4 regions of the Fodinicola feengrottensis genome follow, and region 3 is predicted to be linked to each of the others. Evidence: riboswitches for the same ligand, from Rfam matches in the RefSeq annotation. Region 3 holds a riboswitch; each other region holds the start of a gene.

Region 1 (3,934 bases), on a different contig from region 3:
CATAGTCCAGCAGCGTCACCGGCACCGGATTGCCGGCCGGCAACGGCGGATACTGGGACTTCGCGGCCACCGCGGTGCCGGTCCGGCCGGCCGCGTACGAGCCGAGGGCGGGCGGCCCGATCAGGAAGATCGCGAGCACCGGCAACACCAGCAGCCACGCGACGACCCCTCCCCCGTGCTTGTGGCCGTGCGCGTCACCCTCATCGTGGTCGTGGTCGTGCGTACGCGGCTGGAACAACTCACGGAAGAGCGTGACCAGCGCGATCACCACCAGGATCGCGCCGGCCGCGATCAGCAGCGGGCGTACGCCTGCCTTCACATATCGCAGGTAGACATCGCTGAGGCTGATCCGCAGCAAGGCCCCGCCAAACAGCAGCAGCAGGACACTGCGGGCTTCGGAGATCACAGCAGCACCAACCCCACACCCGTACCGATGATGATGGCCACCACGAAGGTCGCCGGCGCGAACCGCACCGCGAAGGCGCGGGAGAAGGCGCCGGCCTGCATCGCGAAGAGTTTCAGGTCGATCATCGGCCCGACCACCAGGAACACCAGCCGCGCGGTGAGCGAGAACTGAGTCAGCGACGCGGCCACAAAGGCGTCCGCCTCCGAGCAGATGGACAGCACCACCGCGAGCACCGCGAGGCCGACCACGGCCAACACCGGGTTGTGCGCGATGGTCGCGAGCACCGAGGCCGGTACGAGCACATTGAGTGTCGCCGCGGTCAGCCCGCCCACCACCAGGAAGCCGCCAGCGGGCAGGAAGTCGGCGCGGGCGGTCTCCAGAAACGCCTGCCAACGCGGCATCCCGGTCAGCGCAGCCCGGCGCGGCAGCCGGATCCACTCCGGCCTGCCGATCCGCAGCCACAGCCAGCCCATCGCCACCGAGGTCAGCACCGACGCGGTGAACCGGGCCACCACCATCATCGGCTGGCCCGGGAAGGCGACCGCGGTGGCGACCAGCACGATCGGGTTGATCGCCGGGGCGGACAGCAAGAAAGCGAGCGCCGCGGCCGGTGCCACCCCCCGGCGCATCAGGCCGCCGGCAATCGGCACCGAGCCGCACTCGCAGCCCGGCAGCACCATCCCGGCCACGCCCGCCACCGGCACCGCGAGCACGGCCCGGGACGGCAGTACGCGAGCGAAGAAGTCCGGTGGAACCAGCACCGCCAGGCCAGCGCTGATCAGCACACCCAGCACCAGGAACGGCGTCGCCTGGACCACGATCGAGACAAAGACCGTCGCCCAGGTCTGCATGATCGGGGCGGTGAACGCGCCAACCACCAGACCACGGAAGGCGACGATGCCCACACAAACGAGGATCAGCGCGTACAAAGACCAGGGCCGTGGCGACTTTTCCGGAGAGGGCTCGTCGGTAGTCGGCTCGAGCGTACGAACCTCAGGGGACGGCACCTCGCCAGCGTAGCCGGCCGGTTTTCTCGCCCTGGCGGTTGTCCACAGGCTTTACCGGCCCTTTTCCCTCGATGAACCAATGCTGGCGTGTTACGGTCGCCGGGTCAGTACGACAGGGGAGCGCCGGACGCGCTGAGAGTGCGGGACAACCGCAGACCCTCAGACCTGATCTGGGTAATGCCAGCGCAGGAAGTCGATTCATCCGCTTCCGCTGCGATGCCGCATGCGCGGTTCCGTAGTGGATGCCGGATGAGCGTCGAAGCACTCCTCCTTCGAGCCAGAAGGAGGCCCACCCATGGCCAGCACCACCCTCCCACCCAGCCGCCGATGGCGAACCGTCGACATCGTGGTGACCGCGATCGTCGGCGTCGTCTTCGGTGCCGTTTTCTTCGGCTGGGGACCCGTCTACAGCCTGCTGTCCGTGCCGCTCAAGGGCGTCGCACCCCTTACCGGGCTGCTGTCCGGGGTGTGGTTCATCCCGGCCGTGCTGGCCCCGCTGCTGGTCCGCCGGCCGGGCGCCGCGCTGTTCGCGGAGCTGCTGGGCGCGGTCGTCGAGATGGTGATGGGCGGCCAGTACGGCTTCGCCACCCTGCTGTCCGGACTCGCGCAGGGCCTCGGCGCCGAGCTCGTCTTCTTCGCCTTCCGCTATCGCTCGTACTCGCTGCCGACCGCGCTGCTGGCCGGCGCCGCGAGTGGCCTGGGCTGCGCGATCGTCGACGTGATCGTGTCGTACGCGGGCTTCGACCTCGGCTGGAAGGCGACCTACACGGTGGCCTGCATGGTCGGCGGGTTGGTGTTGGCCGGGCTGGTCTCGTGGCTGATCGCCCGTGGGCTGAGCGCGACCGGCGTGCTGTCGGCGCTCGCCGGCGGCCGCAAACAGACCCGGGTTTAGGTGCCTGGCAAGGACATTCGGCTGGCTGGCTGGGGATGGCGGCATCCGGGCCGCAAGGCGTGGGCGGTCCGGGGTGTCGACCTCAGCATCCAGCCGGGCGAACGAGTGCTGCTGCTGGGCGCTTCCGGTGCCGGCAAGAGCACGTTGTTGCGTGGGCTGGCCGGATTGCTGGATCCAGAGGTCGGAGACGAGGACGGTGTCCTTCAGATCGCTGGAGAACACCCGCGAGCGGCGGCCGAGCCGGTCGGCTATCTTCAGCAGGATCCAGAAAGTCAGCTGGTGATGGCCCGCTGCGGCGACGATGTGGCCTTTGGGCTGGAAAACCTCGCCGTACCAGCGCGGGAGATCTGGCCGCGAGTGGACGCCGCGCTGTCGACGGTCGGCTTCGGCTATCCGCGCGACTGGCCGACCGCCGCTCTTTCCGGCGGTGAGCAGCAGCGGCTCGCACTGGCCGGGGTTTTGGCTCAGCGGCCGGGTTTGCTGCTGTTGGACGAGCCGACCGCGAACGTCGACCCGGAAGGCGCCACCTCGGTACGCAAGGCCATCGACGCGGTGTTGGACGACACCGGCGCCACGCTCGTCCTGATCGAGCACCGCGTCGCCGAGTCGCTCGCGCTGGTCGACCGGGTGGTGGTGCTGTCCCCTTCGGGCGTACTGGCTGACGGTCGTCCGGACGACGTGCTGTCGACTCAGGGCGACGCGCTGACGGCTGCTGGTGTGTGGGTGCCCGGTGCGCCCGTACGAGCGCGCCGCTCCCCCACCAGCGATCGCGTTTCGTTGCTGTCGGCCGCTTCCGTACGAGTCGATCCGTCCATTGTGGACGACGTCTCGGTCAGCCTGCGGACCGCCGAGGTCACCGCGATCACCGGCCCGAACGGCGCCGGCAAGACGACCCTCGCGCGAGTGCTGGGCGGGCTCGTACGCCCGTCCGGCGGCCATGTCGAGGGCACCCCTGAATTGTCCGGCACCGACCGCAGACCGCCGTGGAAATGGCGGGCAAGTGACCTCGCCGGCCGGATCGGCGCGGTTTTCCAGGACCCCGAACACCAGTTCCTCACCGGCCGAGTCTGCGACGAGTTGTTGTTGCGTACGAAGGATGTTCGTCGAGCCGATGAGCTGTTGGCCAGGCTGCGGTTGGAAAAATTGGCCGCTGCGAACCCGTTCACCCTGTCCGGCGGAGAACAGCGCCGGCTCTCGGTCGCGACGGCTTTGGTGGCCGCGCCGGCTTTGCTGATTCTGGACGAGCCAACCTTCGGCCAGGACCGGAACACCTGGACCGAGTTGGTCGAAATGCTGGACGCCCTGCGCGCCGAGGGCGTCGGCATCGCGGTCGTCACCCACGACACCGCCTTCACCGAGGCGCTGGCCGACCGGGTGCTCTGGATGTCCGCCGGTCACCTGGAGCCCGCCGAATGACGACTTTCGCCCGTACCGCACCGGCTTTTCTGCACCGCCGCAACCCGGTCGCCAAACTGGCCGCCGGCCTGGTCGTCGCGGCCGCCGCGCTGGCCGCCCGCGACCCGGTCACCCCGGCTCTGCTGCTCGTCGGCTGCCTGGTCGCGCTGCCGCTGACTGGCCTCGGACCGGCCGCACTGGCCCGCCGCACCGCGGGCGTCCTGCTCGGGGCGC
Region 2 (3,934 bases), on a different contig from region 3:
CGGGAGGGGGAGGATGCGTGCGCCCAGAAACGTTTGGGGATGCGGCCGGCCCGGTACGCGTGGCGGCCGGCTTCGGTGGCCAGGCGCATCGCGACGGCCATTCGTTCGGGGTCGTCTGCCCTGGTCACGGCCGTGGCCATGAGCACGGCCGAGCAGCCGAGTTCCATCGCGAGAGCGGCGTCGGAAGCGGTGCCGACACCGGCGTCGAGGATCACCGGGACGCCGGCGCGGGCCACGATGAGCTCGATGTTGTGTGGGTTCCGGATGCCTAGTCCGGTACCGATCGGCGAGCCCAGCGGCATCACCACCGCGCAACCGGCTTGTTCGAGCCGCAACGCGAGGACCGGGTCGTCGTTCGCGTACGGCAGGACCGTGAAACCGTCCTCGACCAGCTGTTCCGCCGCGTCCAACAACTCCAGCGGATCCGGCAACAGCGTCTGGTCGTCCGCGACGACTTCCAGCTTCACCCACGAAGTGCCCAGCGCCTCGCGTGCGAGCCGAGCGGTCAGCACGGCCTCCGCTGCCGTCCGACAGCCCGCGGTGTTGGGCAGCGGCTCAATGCCCAACCGGGCGAGCAACTCCCACACCCCGGTCTGGCCGACGGCGTCCGCGCGGCGCATCGCCACCGTCGTCAACTCCGTCCCAGAGGCTACGAGCGCGCGCTCCAGCGACTCCAGACTCGATGCGCCGCCCGTACCCATCACCAGCCGCGACGAGAACTCCCGAGCAGCGATCACCAGCGGATCGTCCATCGCTCACCCTCCCTGTGTGGCGGTCAGGATCTCGACGCGGCTGCCATCGAGTACGGGCGTGCTGCCCCATTCCGAGCGCGGCACCACCGCGTCGTCCAACGCCACCGCGATGCCGCCGGTCACGATGCCCAACAGCTCCACCACCGAAGCCACCGTGGCCCCCTCGGCGAGCTCTCGGAATGACCCGTTGACCTGCGCTTTCATTGACTCCCCTTCACAGACGACAGATGCCGGTCCGGCCGTAAGGAATCCGGTGGATCAGCGCCAGCCAGCGTCGCGACCACCAGGTCCGCGGTGACTGGCGCGAGCAGGATTCCGTTGCGGTGATGGCCGGTCGCGACCACCAATCCCGGCTCCAGCCAGCCGACCAGCGGCCGGTTGTCCGGCGACCCGGGTCGCAACCCTGCGATGCATTCGACCAGCTCGTACTCCCCAATCGCCGGCATCACCCGCTCGGCGTCGGCCAACAGATCGCGCACGCCGCCGACGGTCACCGTCGTGTCGAAACCCGCCTCGTACTGAGTGGCCCCCAGCACCAGTCCGCCGTCGTCCCGCGGTACGAGATAGACGTGCCGCCCACCGACCAGCGCTCGCACCGTCCGACGCGGCGGCCCGACCGCGCCGACCCGAGCCCTCAATCGCAGGATTTCGCCTTTGACCGGCCGAATCACCTTGCTGAGCCGGCGACAGATCTGCCCGCTCCAAGCGCCGGCGGCGAGGACCACCACGTCAGCCTCGACCGTTCGACCGCTGGCCAACAAAACCCGGCCGGCGCGTACGTCCGCAGCCGCCTCGGCGACGTGCGGAACGCCAGAAATGGCTCTGCGTAAGGCATCCAGCAGTTGTCGATTGTCGACGGAGTAGTCGTCCGGCATCGCCAGACCGCCACGGACCGGGCCACCGATCGCCGGCTCCCGCACTCGTACGTCCCGCGCCCGCAGCACCTCGACACGGCGGCCCAGACTGTCCAAATAGGACGCGAGCCGATCCAGCTCGGCCCGATCGGAACCGTCGGCGGCGACCACGATCGTGCCGTCTTTTCGCAGCCCAGCCGACACGCCCGCAGCGGCTGCGAGCTCAGCCGCGTACGACGGCCAGAGCCGCACCGACTCGACGCCCAGCGCGAGCAGGCTCTCCTCGCCGGGCCAGGCCTCGGTGATCGGCGCGAGCATCCCGCCGGCGACGTATGAGGCTCCCGACGCGGGCGCCGGATCGACCAACGTCACCGACCAGCCGGCGGCCACCGCGCGCCAGCAAATGGACAGGCCGATGACACCACCGCCCACCACGACCACAGTTCTCGGCATTCCACGCTCCCTGCGCCGGCATGACCCGGATCAGGTTCGACGGTCGAAGCGGGTGATCGCTTCCTCTCAGCCCGGATAACCCCGGACTCCCGTGCGGACCAGCTCTCACTCTAACCCGAGAGATCGCTACGGTGAGGGCATGCCGAACCGCGATCCCCGGCGGCGCCTTGCCGACGCCCGGCTCTATTTGTGTACGGACGCGCGCCGCGAGCGCGGCGATCTCGCCGCGTTCGTGGACGCCGCGCTCGCTGGTGGCGTCGATGTCGTACAGCTCAGAGACAAGAGCCCGCTCGAAGCGCGAGAGGAACTGGCGGCGCTGGAGGTCCTGGCGGCGGCGTGTGAGCGCCACAACGCGCTGCTCGCGGTCAACGACCGGGCCGACGTCGCGCTCGCGGCCAGTGCCGATGTCCTGCATCTCGGACAGGACGACCTGCCGGTTTCCTGGGCCCGCCGCATCGTCGGCGACGATGTGGTGATCGGCCGGTCGACACACGATCCAGCACAGGCGGCAGCCGGTGCGACCGAGCCCGGCGTCGACTATTTCTGCACCGGACCGTGCTGGACCACACCGACCAAGCCGGGGCGGCCAGCGGCCGGGCTCGATCTCGTACGGGAGACGGCCGCCAGCGGCACCGCGAGGCCGTGGTTCGCGATCGGTGGCATCGACGCGGACCGGCTGGACGAGGTGATCGCCGCCGGCGCGCGCCGGGTGGTGGTCGTACGAGCGATTACCGACGCCGACGATCCACGTGCGGCCGCCGAGCGGTTCGCCATCCGACTGCGTAAGGAGGGCTGACAACCACGTGGACACCGCGACCCTGCGGCGGCTCGGAATCGAGGGCCTGACCGATCTGCTCGCACTGCGCCCGGACGTGACCGCCGAGCCGGCGCCGCGATCGCTGCAGGAACTCAGCGCCCGGCTGGACAATCCCCGCTCGGTCGTTCGTGCCCTGCACCAGGTCGACCTGCCCACCCTGCAGGTGTGTGAGGCGTTGGCCGCGCTTGGCGACCAGCCGTCGGTGAAGGACTTGGCGCACCTGATGGGTGTCCGCAGCCGGGACGAGGACCTGCAGCGCTGCTTGGCCGTCCTCCGCTCGTACGCACTGGTCACCGAAGACACCGGTGGCAACCAGCCCCGGCTGGTCGCCGACCACGGCGCGACGGTGGGGACCTTGCGGCTGGTAGCAGCGGCGCGGATGGCGTGGGATCCCCCGCTCGGTCTCGGCCCGCCGCTGGCCGACCTGCTGCCGGACCGGACCGTCGACGCCCTCGGCAAGATGTTGCTCGCCCTCAATATCCCCCGGCCGCGGCTGAAGGCCGAGATAGTCGACGCGCTGCTGGCCGCGCTCGGCGATCCGGAGCGGGTGCGATCGATCGTCGGGCACGGCGACGACGAGATCCAGGCCATCCTGGCCGAAACCGCCGAGACCGGTCAGGCCATCAGCAAGTTCGACTATCCAGCCGTACGAGCGAAAAACAACGTGTCGCCACTGGACTGGGCGGTGGCCCGCGGCCTGCTTTTCGTGAGCATGTGGGACAACACTGAGCTGGTGATGCCCTCGGAGGTCATGCTCGCGTTGCGGGACGGCGGTTTCACCGCGCCTTTCGAGCCGCGCCGGCCAGAGGTCGAGCACTGGCCGGTCGAGCCTGCCCTGGTCGCCCAGGACTCGCTCGCGGCGGCCGGCCGATTCCTGCGGTTGGTCACCGAAATCCTCGACCAGGCCGGTCGCAAGCCGATCCCGTCGCTGAAGAGCGGGAGGCTGAACGTACAAGAACGACGCCGGGTCGCGAAGACTGTCGAAGCCACCGCCGCGGAGGTCAACGCCGTCGTACGACTGGCCCTGAGCGCTGAGTTGCTGGCCGTGACCGACAAGG
Region 3 (3,934 bases):
GCGCGTACAGTCGGAGAGCTCCGTACCGCACTAGCCGCGGGCAACGGCTTGCGAGTCATCGAGGCCTACACCGACCCCCTCGACGTGCCCTCCCTGCTCGGCCGCTTCGTGGCCGCCGTAGGAGCCGCTCAGCACTGAACCCTCCCCATACAATCCCCACAATGAGCACCGAGCCGGCGAAGCAGCGGACCCGCAGCCCGATTTCCAAGGCGCTGGCGGTGTGCCTCGTGGTGGCCGACAGCACCGAGCCGCTCCGACTCGCTGACCTGGCCCAACGCACCGGGATGCTGCCGCCGACCGCGCTGCGGACGGTCGCGGAGCTGGTTGAGGCGGGGTGGGTGGCCCGGGACGGCTCGGATCGCTACCTGCTCGGGCCGGCGCTGCTCAAGCTGGCCCGGTCGCCGCTGCACGCCACTTCGCTGGCGGCGATGTCCCGGGTCGCGCTGCGCTGGCTGGCCGATCGGCTCGGGCTGATGGCCAACCTGCAGGTGCTGGAGAACTTCGACACCCGGATCGTTGCGGAGATCCGGTCCGTACGATATGCCCGGCTGGTCGATCGGGAAGGCGAGCGATGGCCGGCACATTCCACGGTCGCCGGGATTGTTCTGCTTTCCCAGCTGGTCGAGCCCGAACGCCGTCGCTATCTGACCGAGCTGAAATCCGCCGAGTCGCCGGAAGCCGCGGCGGCGCTCGCTGAGCTGTTGAGCAGCGTACGAGCACAGGTCACGCATTTCGACGACACCGTCGACCCGCTGCTCGCCGCGATGGCCTGCCCGATCGTCACCCCCGACGAGGCTTGTCACGGCGCGATCAGCATTGTCGGCGTACGCGCCGAAATGGCCGACCCGGACCTGCGCGACCGCTGCGAGGTCCGGCTCCGCACCGCCTGCGACGCACTCGCCCAGGCGATCAACAACCCGGACGTATCACTCCAGGGGCTGCTCTCCTGACCGCTACGGCTGGATGGTCGGAAGGTAGACGCGGTTGCCCCGGGCGGCGAATTCGACGGATTTCTCGGTCATTCCAGCGGCGATCGCGGCTTCGTCCGTCAGACCGTGTTCGTCGGCATAACGGCGTACGTCCTGGGTGATTTTCATGGCGCAGAATTTTGGCCCGCACATGGAACAGAAATGCGCCGTCTTGGCCGGCTCGGCGGGCAGCGTCTGGTCGTGGAAGGACCGCGCGGTATCCGGGTCCAGCGCCAGGTTGAACTGGTCGATCCAGCGGAATTCGAAGCGGGCCTTGGAAAGCGCGTCGTCCCGCTGCTGCGCGTGCGGGTGTTGCTTGGCGAGGTCAGCTGCATGGGCGGCGATCTTGTACGTGATCACGCCGGTCTTCACGTCATCGCGGTCCGGCAGTCCAAGGTGTTCTTTCGGCGTCACGTAACACAACATCGCGGTGCCGGCCTGGGCGATCATAGCCGCACCAATCGCGGAGGTGATGTGGTCGTACGCCGGCGCGATGTCGGTCGCCAACGGTCCAAGGGTGTAGAACGGCGCCTCGCCGCAGAGTTCCTCCTCCAATCGTACGTTTTCCACGATCTTGTGCATGGGCACGTGTCCAGGGCCTTCGATCATCACCTGCACGTCTTTTGCCCGGGCGATCGCGGTGAGCTCGCCCAAGGTCCGCAACTCGGCGAACTGGGCCGCGTCATTGGCATCCGCGATCGAACCCGGGCGCAGGCCGTCGCCGAGCGAGAAAGTCACGTCGTACGACCGGAAAATGTCACAGAGCTCGTCGAAATGCCTGTAGAGGAAGCTTTCCCGGTGATGGGCGAGGCACCAGGCGGCCATGATCGAACCGCCGCGGGACACGATCCCGGTGACCCGTTTTGCCGTCAGCGGAACATATCTGAGCAGCACGCCAGCGTGCACGGTCATGTAGTCGACGCCCTGCTCGCACTGCTCCAGAACGGTGTCGCGGTAGATCTCCCAGGACAGCTCGGTCGGATCGCCGTCGACTTTTTCCAGCGCCTGGTAGATCGGCACGGTTCCGATCGGCACCGGCGAGTTGCGCAGCAACCATTCCCGGGTTTCGTGAATGCGCTTTCCGGTCGAGAGGTCCATCACCGTGTCGGCACCCCAGCGGATCGCCCACACCAGCTTGTCGACCTCCTCGGCGATCGAGGAAGTCACCGCCGAGTTGCCGATGTTCGCGTTGATTTTGACCAGGAACTTCTTGCCGATGATCGCCGGCTCGGACTCCGGATGCCGGCGGTTGACCGGAATGACCGCCCGCCCGGCCGCGACTTCTTCACGTACCAGCTCGGGTTCGACGCCTTCGCGCAGCGCGCAGAAACGCATTTCCTCGGTGAGAACACCGGCTCTGGCGTAAGCCAACTGAGTGAGCGCACCACCCACCGGCCGGCGGTTCGCGATCCAGTCGGCCCGCTTTTCCCGCAGTCCACTGTGGACATCGATGGTCGCCGAATCATCTGTGTACGGCCCGGAAGTGTCGTAGACATCCAGATGATCGCCGTCGGTGAGCTCGATTCTGCGGACCGGAACCTGGAGATCTCCCAAGTAGACCTTATGCGAGCCGATGATCGGCCCGGTGGTCACGGCAGGGCTGACCCGTGCGTCGAGAGAGGTCATCGCCACATCCTTCCTACGCCGGCATTACCCGGTCAGGTTCGGGCGGTCGGCGGCACCGGGGTCTGTCGACTCCAGCCGCCCTCTCAGCCCGCTTCGGCGCGAGCTCCCGCGATGCTCTTCAGTTTTGTTGTCGGGGCCGAGGTTAACCGGGCGACCCGGCAATAATCAAGGGCCGCCCGGAAACCGTTATGCCGCTCGTACGAGCCGACGGGTTTCCCGCTCGACGCGGGACCGCGTTGGCTGAACCGACTCGTAGACCTGCTCGTACCGAGCCACTGTCTCGTCGATGCCATGTTGCGCGACCAACCGGCGGCCGGCGGCTCCCATCCGGGTCGCGGTGGCCGGATCGTCAATCAACTCGCGCACCCTCGCGGCCAGTTCGTCGACGTCTCCCGGCTCGAAAAGCCAACCTGTTTTCCCGGGACGTACCAGATGCGGCAACGCCATCGCGTTCGCCGCCACGACTGGTTTACCGGCGGCCATTGCTTCCATCGTGACCAGACTCTGCAACTCGGCGGTGCTGGGCATGCAGAAAACATCGCATCGAGCGTACGCGGCGGTCAGCTCGTCATCGCTGACAAAGCCGTGGAAAGTCACTCGGCTGGCGAGGCCGAGCCGGTCACTTAGCGCTTCCCATTCTGAGCGGCAGCCGCCGTCTCCCACTACCTCCAGTCGTACGTCCGGACGCTCCATCCGGGCCAATGCCCGCAAGAGATCGGGCACCCGCTTCTCTTCGTCCAGCCGGCCAACGAAAAGGATGGTTGGCTCGACGGAGGTGCCGCCGGACGGCTTGAAATGGTCGAGATCGATCCCGCACGAAATCGGGACGACCGGCTGACCCAGGTGGTGGTCGGTCAGCAGCTGAGCCGCCCGCGGAGTCGGCGTGGTCACCGCGTTTGCCTTGCGTAGGAAGCGATTCAGGTCGCTCCAAGCCAGCTTGCTGAGCGATGACCTGGTCCATTTCGGCATCCGGGTGTAGCCGAAAGCGTTGTCCGGCACGAAATGGTTGGTCGCCACCAGCGGCACCTGCCGACGCCGGGCCACTTTCGCCAACACCCGCCCCATCACGAAATGCGCCTGAACGTGAATGACATCCGGCCGCAGCTCGTCGATCAGCGCATCCACTGGGCCGGCGATTTGCCACGGCAGGCAAGTGCTCAGAGTCGGGTGGATAGGCGTGAGATAAGCCGGAAAACGGTGTACGGTGACGCCCGGTAAGGCCGGCAGCGGCACGTCCGGCTGAATTGTCTGCGGGCAGATTACGTGCACGTCGTGACCACGAGCGGCCAGCCCCATCGCCAGCCGGGCACCGAAATTCGCCGCGCCATTGATGTCCGGCG
Region 4 (3,934 bases), on a different contig from region 3:
ACATCCACTCGTACTCAGCCGAGCGGACGAACGCTTCCACCATAGCCGCCCGCTCGTACGCACTGGCCGACGCGGCCGCCCGGTCGGCGATGTCCTTGGCCCGCGCCACCGACTGGCTGAAACCGTCATCCGCGTACGTCTGGATCCACTCGCCATACGGGTTCGGCGCGCCGCTCTGCTCGGCGTGGATGGCCCGCCCGACGTACTCATAGATCCAGAAGCACGGCAACACCGTCGCCATCATCAGCCCGAAGCCACCGCGTTGCGCGGCCGCCAGCAGATGGTTGTTGTACGCCGTCGCGCTCGGCGAGGTCGGGACGTTGTCGACCCCCTCGTAGCGCGCGAGATACCGCTCGTGCAGGCCGCGCTCGACGGTGATGACGTTCGCCGAACTGCCGGCGAGGAAGGCCGCGTCGTCCGGGTCAGGAGCGATCGCCGCCGCATGGGCCAGCGCGCGGGAGAAGTCGGCGAGATAGCGGGCGTCCTGAATGAGATAGAAGCGAAAGATATCGGCGGAAAGGGTGCCCGCGGACAACTCGCGGTTGAACGGATGATCCAGCGTCGCCTTCAGCAGCGGCTGGATCTTTTCCCACACCTGAGGGCAGAAATCGGTCACTACTGGTCCTTCCACATCGCGTGGAAATGGTGCGGCGGCCCGTGCCCGGTGCCGATGTCCAGCCGGTCGGCCGCCGCCAGCGCCCCGGTCAGATAGTTTTTCGCGTCCCTGACAGTGCAAACCCAGTCAGGACGCGTTGGCCGCAGGGTGGCCAACGCGGCCGAAAGAGTGCACCCGGTGCCATGCGTGTTCCGAGTTCTCACCCGTGGCGCGAAAAACTCGATCGGCTCGTCGTCCAGCAGGATGTCAATGCTCTCGTCCCCCGCCAAATGTCCACCCTTGAGCAGCACGGCCGGACCGTACGCCCGCAGCCGCCCAGCCTGGAAATGCATCTCCAGCAAGTCGACGGCCTCCTTCTCGGCCAACAGATCCGCTGCCTCCGGCAGGTTCGGCGTGATCAGGTCCGCCAGCGGGAACAACTCCTCGCGCAGCGCCGTCACCGCGTCGGCCGGCAACAGCCGGTGCCCGCTCTTGGCCACCATAACCGGGTCAACGACCACGTATTTCGGCCGGTGTTTGGCAATCGCGGCGGCGACCGTACGGATTACGTCGGCGTCACCCAGCATGCCGGTTTTCACGGCATCTACCCGTACGTCATCAAAAACGGCATCCAGCTGCTCGCCGATGAAAGCCGCCGGAATGGGGTGAATTCCCCTGACGCCCTGGGTGTTCTGCGCGACCACGGCGGTCACCACGCCCATGCCGTAACCGCCCAGCGCGGAAAACGTCTTCAGATCGGCTTGGATGCCGGCGCCACCACTGGGATCGGTGCCGGCGATCGTCAACACATGCGGAATCACTCGCGACGGTCCCTTCGCTAGTCTTAACTAGATCAGGTTCGACGGGTGTGATCTCAGCCTCGCGGCACCCCGCCGTCACTCCGTCCCCACGCTATCTCACGCAGTGGATCGGTGGCGAGTGGTGCGCACGTCAGCCGACCGTCACGGTCACGTCCGGGTCGGTGACGATCGCGGACGCGTTGACCGTTGCCGCTCGTACGACCCTCAGTTGGTCCGAGGTCGAGGCCTGCAGGTTGCGAAGGCGGACTCCGGTGCCACCGCCGACGTAGACGTGCGGGGTGCCGGCTGCTGTCGCACCCGTCTGGTTACCGTCGCCGTCGCTGAACATCGCGCCGTCGATCACGATATTCGAGCCGCCGGTGATGGTGACGATTCCCTTGTCGTACGCCGGAGTGCTGTGGCCGGTCGAGCCAGCCGCCGACATGCCGTTGAAGAACCACGGGTCGCGGATCCGTACGAAGGTGCCGCCGGTGATCAGCAGCTGCGATCCGAGCGTTGGATTTCCTTGCTGCGCCTCGAAACGTGCCGCTTGTACGACAATTCCGCGACCGCCGTCAATGCGCATCGGCGTAGTGTTCGCCTTGCCGGTGATGAACATCGGTCCGAAGGTCGTCTTACCGAGCCAGGGCGCCCACACGTGATAGCGGTTGCCGGTGCCGGTGTTCGGGGAATCGATCAGCAACCCGTTGGTGAAGTAGTTGCTGTCCGATCCCCACAGCTTGAACTCGGTGTCGTAGCAGTTGTTCACGTCCCAGAAACCGTCGAAAGTGACGGCATCGTGAGCACCCCAGATGACATGTCTGAAGAGATTGAATCCCACATCACGAATGGTGGACGCCCACAGCACCGGCCCATTGTTGTCGTGGTCGACGAAAAAAGTCGTGTTCGAGTCACCTTCAAAACAGAGCCCGCCGATATAAATGCCCCTGACCTTGGGCGCCGGCACATCCAGCCAGCCGGTGCCGGGTGTACTGATCTTCACCTTGTTCGTGAAGCTGAACTCGGTGCCCACCCCGGCCGGCCCACTGATGCTGAAACCGTCGAAAAGCAGCCTGGTTTTGCCGAAAGTAGTCTGCCGGGTGCCGAGCTGAATGGTCGGCTTGTACGTCTGCGTGGCCACATAACTCAACGCCGAGTCCAGTTTCGCGTCGTCGGTGGCACCCGGAAAGCTGTCCAGCGCGACCGAATACAAGCTCGGGTCAGCGGCCGCCGCCGGCGCTGGCACGGCGGTGGCTCCCAGCACCGCGCCACCGGCCGCCGCGGCGGCCGTGATCAACCGCCTCCTGGTCACCGGGTTTTCCGTTGACGTAAAGGAATCCTGAGACATCGGCGGGCTCCAGGGCTGGTTGTTTCACGCTACAGCGGGCAGCCAACCACGATCTGGCCGCTGAGCCAAGGCGATCTGGGCGCGAAAACCAAACGGTCTTGCGGGACTGTCACCATCCGGCCGTACGAACACAGCAAAACGCCCCTTTCCCGAAGTGCGAGAAAGGGGCGTTCTTCGAACTGTCAGCTGCCGACCGGCACCGGTGGCGGACCGGCGGGTCGAGAGGCGGCCCGACGAGCCCGCCGAGGACGGGTCCCCTGCGGCGCCGCCGCGACCGGCTCAGCGGCCTCCACAACAACAGCTTCGACGGCCGGAACCTCCGGAGCTGGCTGGGCGGACACCGGCTCAGCGTCCCGCACGGCTTCGGCAACCGCACCAGCCTCAGCTGTGGTGGCCAAAACAGTGTCGTCGTCCTCGGTGGACAGCTCGTCCGCCGTCACCACGCCGTTCGACGACTCGTCGTGAGCCGCCGGCGAACCGGACCGGCCGCGGTTGCGCTTGCGCCGCCCACCGCCGGTCGACTCCTCCGGCTGCTGCCGTTGCTGTTGCTGCTGCTGACCGCCACCTTGGTGGTGCTCGATCGGCTCAGTGTGGATGATCAACCCGCGACCGTGGCAGTGCTCGCAGGTCTCGCTGAAGGCCTCCAACAGACCCTGGCCGACCCGCTTGCGGGTCATCTGGACCAGACCCAGCGACGTGACCTCAGCGACCTGGTGTTTCGTACGATCCCGGCCCAGGCACTCGGTCAGCCGGCGAAGGACCAGCTCACGGTTGCTTTCCAGGACCATGTCGATGAAGTCGACGACGATCATGCCGCCGATGTCCCGCAGCCGCAGCTGCCGGACGATCTCCTCGGCCGCCTCCAGGTTGTTCCTGGTGACGGTCTCCTCAAGGTTGCCGCCCTGGCCGGTAAACCGGCCGGTGTTCACGTCGACGACCGTCATCGCCTCAGTGCGGTCGATGACCAGCGAACCGCCGGACGGCAACCAGACCTTGCGGTCCAGCGCCTTGGCCAGCTGCTCGTCCACCCGATATTCGGTGAACACGTCTTTTTCGCCGGTGTGGTGGGAAAGTCGCTCGACCAGATCCGGCGAGACGTGCCCGACGTACTCACGCACGGTCTCCCAAGCGTCATCGTTGCCGCCGTCACCGGAGACCACCAGCGACGCGAAGTCCTCGTTGAAGATGTCG

What was found. A riboswitch is a leader RNA that binds a small molecule or an ion and turns the genes downstream of it on or off. The one in region 3 is predicted to bind thiamine pyrophosphate.
Region 1: another riboswitch for thiamine pyrophosphate. It lies ahead of ABD301_RS41530 (ECF transporter S component); the one in region 3 lies ahead of thiC (phosphomethylpyrimidine synthase ThiC).
Region 2: another riboswitch for thiamine pyrophosphate. It lies ahead of thiO (glycine oxidase ThiO); the one in region 3 lies ahead of thiC (phosphomethylpyrimidine synthase ThiC).
Region 4: another riboswitch for thiamine pyrophosphate. It lies ahead of thiD (bifunctional hydroxymethylpyrimidine kinase/phosphomethylpyrimidine kinase); the one in region 3 lies ahead of thiC (phosphomethylpyrimidine synthase ThiC).

The regions. Positions count from the first base shown of each region.
Region 1 covers NZ_BAAANY010000055.1:37,097-41,030, forward strand. Annotated here, with positions in the region: gene ABD301_RS41520 (TIGR03943 family putative permease subunit) at 1-406, opposite strand, end outside; gene ABD301_RS41525 (permease) at 403-1,413, opposite strand; TPP riboswitch at 1,518-1,622, shown strand; gene ABD301_RS41530 (ECF transporter S component) at 1,709-2,305, shown strand; gene ABD301_RS41535 (ABC transporter ATP-binding protein) at 2,306-3,721, shown strand; gene ABD301_RS41540 (energy-coupling factor transporter transmembrane component T family protein) at 3,718-3,934, shown strand, end outside.
Region 2 covers NZ_BAAANY010000012.1:1,708-5,641, forward strand. Annotated here, with positions in the region: gene thiG (thiazole synthase) at 1-752, opposite strand, end outside; gene thiS (sulfur carrier protein ThiS) at 756-956, opposite strand; gene thiO (glycine oxidase ThiO) at 953-2,059, opposite strand; TPP riboswitch at 2,050-2,162, opposite strand; gene thiE (thiamine phosphate synthase) at 2,199-2,855, shown strand; gene ABD301_RS18210 (helicase-associated domain-containing protein) at 2,863-3,934, shown strand, end outside.
Region 3 covers NZ_BAAANY010000009.1:503,939-507,872, reverse strand. Annotated here, with positions in the region: gene ABD301_RS14935 (alpha-keto acid decarboxylase family protein) at 1-138, shown strand, start outside; gene ABD301_RS14930 (IclR family transcriptional regulator) at 162-950, shown strand; gene thiC (phosphomethylpyrimidine synthase ThiC) at 954-2,594, opposite strand; TPP riboswitch at 2,587-2,714, opposite strand; gene ABD301_RS14920 (glycosyltransferase) at 2,781-3,934, opposite strand, start outside.
Region 4 covers NZ_BAAANY010000023.1:6,816-10,749, forward strand. Annotated here, with positions in the region: gene ABD301_RS28175 (TenA family protein) at 1-616, opposite strand, end outside; gene thiD (bifunctional hydroxymethylpyrimidine kinase/phosphomethylpyrimidine kinase) at 616-1,416, opposite strand; TPP riboswitch at 1,409-1,498, opposite strand; gene ABD301_RS28185 (hypothetical protein) at 1,547-2,707, opposite strand; gene ABD301_RS28190 (Rne/Rng family ribonuclease) at 2,926-3,934, opposite strand, start outside.